Regions from separate parts of the Paenibacillus cineris genome, predicted to be linked through region 2. Evidence: riboswitches for the same ligand, from Rfam matches in the RefSeq annotation. Region 2 holds a riboswitch; each other region holds the start of a gene.
What was found. A riboswitch is a leader RNA that binds a small molecule or an ion and turns the genes downstream of it on or off. The one in region 2 is predicted to bind thiamine pyrophosphate.

Region 1: linked by a shared signal. The riboswitch ahead of tenA (thiaminase II) and the one ahead of thiE (thiamine phosphate synthase) in region 2 are both predicted to bind thiamine pyrophosphate.
Region 3: linked by a shared signal. The riboswitch ahead of KI379_RS22420 (ABC transporter substrate-binding protein) and the one ahead of thiE (thiamine phosphate synthase) in region 2 are both predicted to bind thiamine pyrophosphate.

The regions. Positions count from the first base shown of each region.
Region 1 covers NZ_BORU01000001.1:2,134,116-2,136,315, reverse strand. The annotation lists gene thiM (hydroxyethylthiazole kinase) at 1-441, opposite strand, end outside; gene tenA (thiaminase II) at 438-1,136, opposite strand; TPP riboswitch at 1,276-1,380, opposite strand; gene KI379_RS10195 (YrdB family protein) at 1,515-1,841, opposite strand; gene KI379_RS10190 (class I SAM-dependent methyltransferase) at 1,947-2,200, opposite strand, start outside.
Region 2 covers NZ_BORU01000001.1:557,602-559,801, forward strand. The annotation lists gene yhbH (sporulation protein YhbH) at 1-599, opposite strand, end outside; TPP riboswitch at 838-947, shown strand; gene thiE (thiamine phosphate synthase) at 1,091-1,738, shown strand; gene thiS (sulfur carrier protein ThiS) at 1,722-1,919, shown strand; gene KI379_RS02985 (thiazole synthase) at 1,928-2,200, shown strand, end outside.
Region 3 covers NZ_BORU01000002.1:358,241-360,440, reverse strand. The annotation lists gene KI379_RS22425 (VOC family protein) at 161-547, shown strand; TPP riboswitch at 622-734, shown strand; gene KI379_RS22420 (ABC transporter substrate-binding protein) at 952-2,001, shown strand; gene KI379_RS22415 (thiamine-binding protein) at 2,056-2,200, shown strand, end outside.

The DNA.
Region 1 (2,200 bases), 1.6 Mb from region 2:
ACCTGCGTCGACGCCTTTAATCGCGCCGGATTCACCAATGAGATGGGCGACCTCCGCTGCGTTGCCCCGAACCAGAGACACGCGGACCTCGCGCAAAATCCGCAGCGCAGCCTCCGTGCGAAATGCGGTCGCTCCCGCGCCGACGGGATCCAGGAACACCGGAACACCATGATCATTTGCCGATCGGCCGGCGATGATCGCCGCTTCCACCAATTCGCTGCTCAGGGTTCCGAGATTGAGGACGACGGCTTGGGCGACCCGAGCCATATCGGCCACCTCCTCTTTGGCATAGGCCATAACCGGGGAGGCGCCAAGGGCAAGCAGGCCGTTGGCCGTAAAGTTGGTCACGACCACATTCGTCATGTTGTGAATGAGCGGACGCTGCTCTTTTATCCGTAAAGGAAGCTGGATGAGTCCGGACGGAAACATATTGGCGGTCATCGTCCCACCCCTTCCGCCGCAGCCAGGGAAACCGGCCAATCCTCAAGCGTAAACGCCATATCCCAGAACATGTACTCCAGCTGACAGCTGGTCAGAAAATGCTCCATCAGCCGTTTTTTTCTTGCGGGAGGAAGGCCCTCCGCCCATTCGTCGAGCAGCCGCCGCAGCTGTACCGTCACGCCGCTTTCCCGGTCCCCGTAAAAGTGCATCCATTCATAAAACGGATGGGATTTCTCCGGCTGGACTTCCTCCAGAAGACGTTGGCCGATTTCCGTATAGGTCCACGGGCAAGGTAACAGGGCAGCTACAATATCCTCAAGTCCCCCCTCGTGGGCGACGTTCAGCATATGCCGGATGTAATGATTGGCCGATGGAGCCAGCGGATAGCCTTGCAGTTCCTCATATGCAACACCGGCGACATCACAAAAGTTTTGGTGGGGATGCGTTTCGCTGTTCAAAATAAACGAGATCTGTTCGTTAAAAAGTGCGGTCGTCTGCCGGCAATCGCATCGGGATATGGCAATGCCATAGATCCGGATATAGGCGTTCAGGTATTCAAAATCCTGCTTCACATAGTGAATCAGCTGTTCCTTGGACAAGGTACCTTCCGCAATCCCCCGTACAAACGGATGTTGGAAGATCGCTTGATAAATGGGATCTGCCGCGTGTCTCAATTCTTCGGTAAACCGGGTCATAATAATGCACCTCCGTAAATTTTGACGAAAATCGCATGTTCGAGCGCGGGGAAGCCAACACAAAAAAGCCGCCCCGAAATGGAGCGGCCGCTATTTGCAGTGTCATCCTGAATGGATCTCATCAAGAAAGTTGCGTATGTAAAGGCCTGCTCCACTTCCCTCCGCCGGTATTAACCGGATCAGGTTCAAAGGGTCCAAGCGATCACTTGTCTCAGCTGCCTCCGCAGCTCCCCTAGTGGATTTTCGTATGATATTTTACAAGTTCATGAATAACTGTAGCTCCGTTTGCCGGTGTTGTCAAACAAAAAAAGCTGCAGGCGGGATACCGGGAAAAAGCTTGTCGATCGTTTATGCGGATCTCCTTCCACCTTCAAGTGTTTATCTTTTCAACGCGTAAGAAAGGATCATCTCGACGATGACGACAGCGGCATAAATGACAGCGGCCGTTCGATAACCCGATCCGTACAGCGCAGCCGCGGCCAGACCGAATACAATCAGCTGCAGCACAGCCCGGACGGGAAGCGTCACCGGAAAGGTCGCTTTCGGTGCGACATACATGCCCCAAAAAACAGCAACGACAATCGGCGAACCTATTCCTGCCACGATACGGATCCACAAGGCGGTATCCAGCTTAAATCCCCACAGGCAAAAGGCTGCCAGTGCACACAGCTCCATTAGAAAAAAGATAAGGTCGATCACAATCATTGCCAAACCCTCCGTTTTGGGCCGGTCAGGGCCTTTGGAATGAAGCCATTCTCAGAGTAAAATTATGCCGATTGTTTCTTGCCTACCGCAGCGACTCTTCCTCTCTCACTCCGGCTTGTGGGCTTTCACAATTAAAAAATGCGGGTGATGCAGAATCCGCTGGTAGAAGTCGGCCGACTCCGGCAGCCGCTCCAGAAACTCGGGAACCGGCCTTGGTTCGACAAGCCGGTCCAGTACAAACCAGCTTGACGTCGTATTGACGATTTCCTGCAGGGGTCTACGGAAGAACGTCACTTCAACGCTGCCTGCCTCCTTCTTCGTCCACCGGTCTACAAGCAGCTCCCGTACAAAATAATCCG
Region 2 (2,200 bases):
CACGTTTTGTAACGCAGATCGTCGGGGCTGATATGGTGAATTCCCGGCTTGCCGCTGGTGGCGTTGCGCCGCAGATTTTCCAGGATCGTCCGCTTCTTGTCGATGTTGGACTGCATGCCTTTTTTGCGGATGTCGTTGAACGTGATCGATTCGGTTTCGACTTCCTGCTGCTCTTTCGGCTTCATATTCGGCAGCTCCAGCTGATCGAACAGCATGTTCTCCAAGTCTTCGAGGCTGATCTCGGCTTCCATAATGTCCTGGCCAGGCTGGTCGCCGGCTTTTTCACCTTGACCCGGCTTTTGCACCGGATCCCTGCCCAGCACGTCTCCCACCTGGCTGTCGCCGTCTCCCTGGCCGACATGCTTTTGCTTCTGGTAGTTATAAATGAAACGGTATTCATCGAGGCTCCGGATGGGTACCTTGATGATTTGCTTACCGTCCGACATCACGATGTTTTCTTCTGTGATCAGGTCGGGCAGGTTCTGCTTGATGATTTCCTTAACCTTCTCCTGATGGCGGACCTGATCCTGGTACCCTTTCCGGTGCAGTGACCAGTCCTCCTTGGACACCACAAACAGCGAATGATCGTCTGATGGCATGTTCAGGCACCTCCCATGTTCCCATACTCAGCACAAACTTTGGCTTGTTAAACATTTATATTCACGGGCGGGGACGATATGTGATGACGCAAGAGATAAAATAAGAAGTTTGCCGCACCCAAATATATGAAATTTTGCGAGAATCGCTGCTATGGATGAGATAAGCGTTCCGATGCCGGTGATCTCACTCTGGCTATTGCCAAAAGTCAGCAGTTTGGGCTATAGTGGTTGTGAAATTAAATAGGAATGCGGGTGCTGGATGAAGTCCGGCTGAGATGGCAGCCTTGTGCTGCGGACCGTTAATCTGATCCAGGTAATGCTGGCGTAGAGAATATCATTCGAATTGCGGTGCCATTCGTGTATTTCTCGAATGGTTTTTTTGTGTTAACCGGGTAAGAGGGCGCTTTCGCAAGATGAGGGCTTACCTTTCGCGATGATAGAAGCCGGCATGAAATGGAGGGAAAGGCAAAGGGAAGAGAGGAGAAGCAGTCATGGTCGATTTTCGTCTGTACGCGATTACCGGCGAGACGTTCCATCCGGGACGCCGGCTGGTGGACGTGATGGAGCAAGCTATTCGGGGAGGCGCGGACATCGTTCAATTCCGCGACAAAACAAGCGGAAGAGAGGAGCTGCTGCGCAAGGCGGCGGAGCTGCGGGAGCTGACCCGCCGCTACGGCGTTCCTTTTATCGTGAACGATCACGTTGATATCGCGATGGAGGTGGACGCGGACGGGGTTCACCTCGGTCAAGGCGATATGCCGATCGCGGAAGCCAGAAAGCTTGTCGGCTCCAAGATCATCGGCATATCCACCCATGCGATTTCAGAAGCGCAGCTCGCCGAAGCGGAAGGGGCGGATTATATCGGCGTCGGGCCAATCTATGCGACGGCTACGAAAGCCGATGTGGTGGATCCGGTCGGTCTTTCGTACGTTCGGGAAGTCGCCGGGATCATCAAGATCCCGTTTGTGGCGATTGGCGGCATCAAGCTGGGCAACGTGGACGAAGTGATCCGGGCCGGTGCGAGCCGCGTCTGCGCGGTGAGCGAAATCGTCGGCAGCCCTGACCCGGAAGCGGTATGCCGGGCGTTCATTCACAAGCTTGAAGGTAGAGGAGGAGCGGCGGATGGAACTGGTCATTAACGGAATAAAGCGGGAGCTGGCGGCCGAGACGGTAGCCGATGTCCTCCGCCTGCTGGGGCTGTCCGGCAGGCCGGTCATGGTGGAAGCGGATGGACAGGTGCTGAAGATCGAGCAGTGGGAGACGACTCCGGTTGTACCTGGAATGAAGCTGGAGCTGGTCCATTTCGTAGCGGGAGGTTGAAGGGAAAAATGAGCAGAGATAATTGGCAGGTTGGCGGACAGGAACTGTCGTCGAGGTTGTTTTTGGGGACCGGGCTGTTCCCCGATCCTTATGTGCAGATGGAGGCGATCAAAGCTTCGGGAACCGAGGTGCTGACGTTCGCTATCCGCCGGATCCATCTCGATTCGGTGGAGGATGATTCGATTCTGCAGCATGTGGAGCCTCAGAAATACATCTACCTTCCCAACACGTCCGGGGCGACAACGGCCGAAGAGGCGGTCCGGATAGCCCGGCTGGCGCGG
Region 3 (2,200 bases), on a different contig from region 2:
TCCCCCGTTCCTGACTAGTTCAATACCACCAAGCAGCCTATAATTTATAAACAATGATGTTTACATAAAGTTGCCTTACACCTCGGATTTAAATGCTATAATGGCCTTAATTTAGGGCAAACCCATTACTTATAAGTACTATGAAAAGGAGCTTATACATATGGCTAATAAACGTTTGGATCATGTCGGCATCGTCGTACGGGATTTAGAGTCAACTATCCGATTTTATACCGAGATCGTGGGCCTGGAGCTGAAAGGCAGGCTGACACACACCAACGGCGTGTTCCAGCTGGCGTTTCTCGGCTTCGGGGGCAGTAACGAGACGGAAATCGAGCTCATTCAAGGCTACAGCTACGACCTGCCAGCTGAGGGCACGGTGCACCATTTTGCGATCCATGTCGACGATATTCAGAAGGAATTTGAGCGGATCCAGGCGCTCGACGGCGTGGAGCTGATCGATCAGGAAATCGTGACCCTGCCGAACGGATACCAATATTTCTTTATCTATGGTCCGGAAAAAGAATGGATCGAATTTTTCCAGAGATAATCTGGAATCGGGCGGATGTCTGGACACCCCCATGGGGATGGACTATAATATGGGAGGAAAACAACCCGAAAACCTTATAGAATCCGGGGTGCTGGAATTGGCCGGCTGAGATTGTATCCCTTCAAGATACTGACCCTTTTAACCTGATCTGGGTAATGCCAGCGTAGGAAACCGTTTGTCACGGCTTACAAGCCGTGCTGATCTTGCGCATATGAAGCGTCCCGTTTACGGGGCGCTTTTTTCATTCATACTAGTGAAAAACGGGATTACGCCTTGCGAATGCTTCTATGATTCAGTCACTCAGATCGGCTTACGATTCTAAATATAACGGGGAGAGGGGATCACCGGTCGATGCTTCCACAGAGAGAATAAGAACGGCCGGACATCAAAGGAGAGAGAAAGCCATGAAGAACAAATCCATCGGCCTGCTGCTGGTCTGCATGCTCGTACTGGCGCTTGCCGGATGCGGCGGCAGCCAGAACAACACGGGCGGCGGAGAAGGAACATCCGCTTCCGACACCACGGCAGGCCAGGACAACACCGCAGCGAAGCCGCTGAAGGACGTCAAAGTCGTCCTCGACTGGACGCCCAACACGAACCATACTGGGCTCTATGCTGCCAAAGACTTGGGCTATTATAAAGAAGAAGGCTTGAACGTCGAGATCGTGCAGCCGGGCTCCACCGGCGCCGACGCCATGGTCGCTTCCGGCAAGGCGCCCTTCGGCGTAAGCTATCAGGAGAGCGTGACCCAGGCCCGCACGCAGGGCGTGCCGCTCGTCTCGATCGCCGCGGTCATCCAGCACAATACGTCGGGCTTTGCCGCACCGGTGGACCGGGGGATCAAGACGCCGAAGGATTTTGAAGGCAAAACCTACGGCGGCTGGGGTTCCCCTGTCGAAGAAGCTGTCATGGGCTCCATCATGGAGATCGACAAGGCGGACGTGAAGAAGGTAAAAATCGTCAACATGGGCGACGCCGATTATTTTACCGCCGTGAAGCGGGACATCGACTTCGCCTGGATCTTCTACGGCTGGACCGGTATCGAGGCGAAGCTGCGCGGCGAGCCGCTGGACATGCTGTATGTCAAAGATTATTCCGAGAAGCTGGACTACTACACACCGGTTCTCGTAACAAACGAGAAGCAGATCAAGGATGACCCCGAGCTGGTTAAAGCGTTTATGCGCGCGACCGCCAAAGGTTATCAGTACGCGATCGACAAGCCGGAAGAAGCTGCCAACCTGCTGCTGAAGGACGTGCCGGACCTCGATAAGCAGCTGGTGATCGAAAGCCAGAAATGGTTAAGTCCTAAATATCAAGACGACGCAGCCCGCTGGGGCGAGCAGAAGGAACAGATCTGGAAGGGCTATTCCGACTGGATGTACGATCACAAGCTGCTGGACAAGCCGCTGGACGTGAAGAGTGCGTACACGAACGACTTTTTGCCGGAACAATAAGCCGCACATAACCTAAGAGTTACCGTAACCTATGAAGAGAGGAAGTAGATTCGCATGGCCAATACGCTGTTAAGCATTCAGGTGATCCCGAAGACGCCGGGCAACGAAGACTCATACGCCTACGTCGATCGTGCCATTGAGGTCATTCAGCAGTCCGGCGTGAAGCATGAGGTGCACCCGCTGGAAACGACGATGGAGG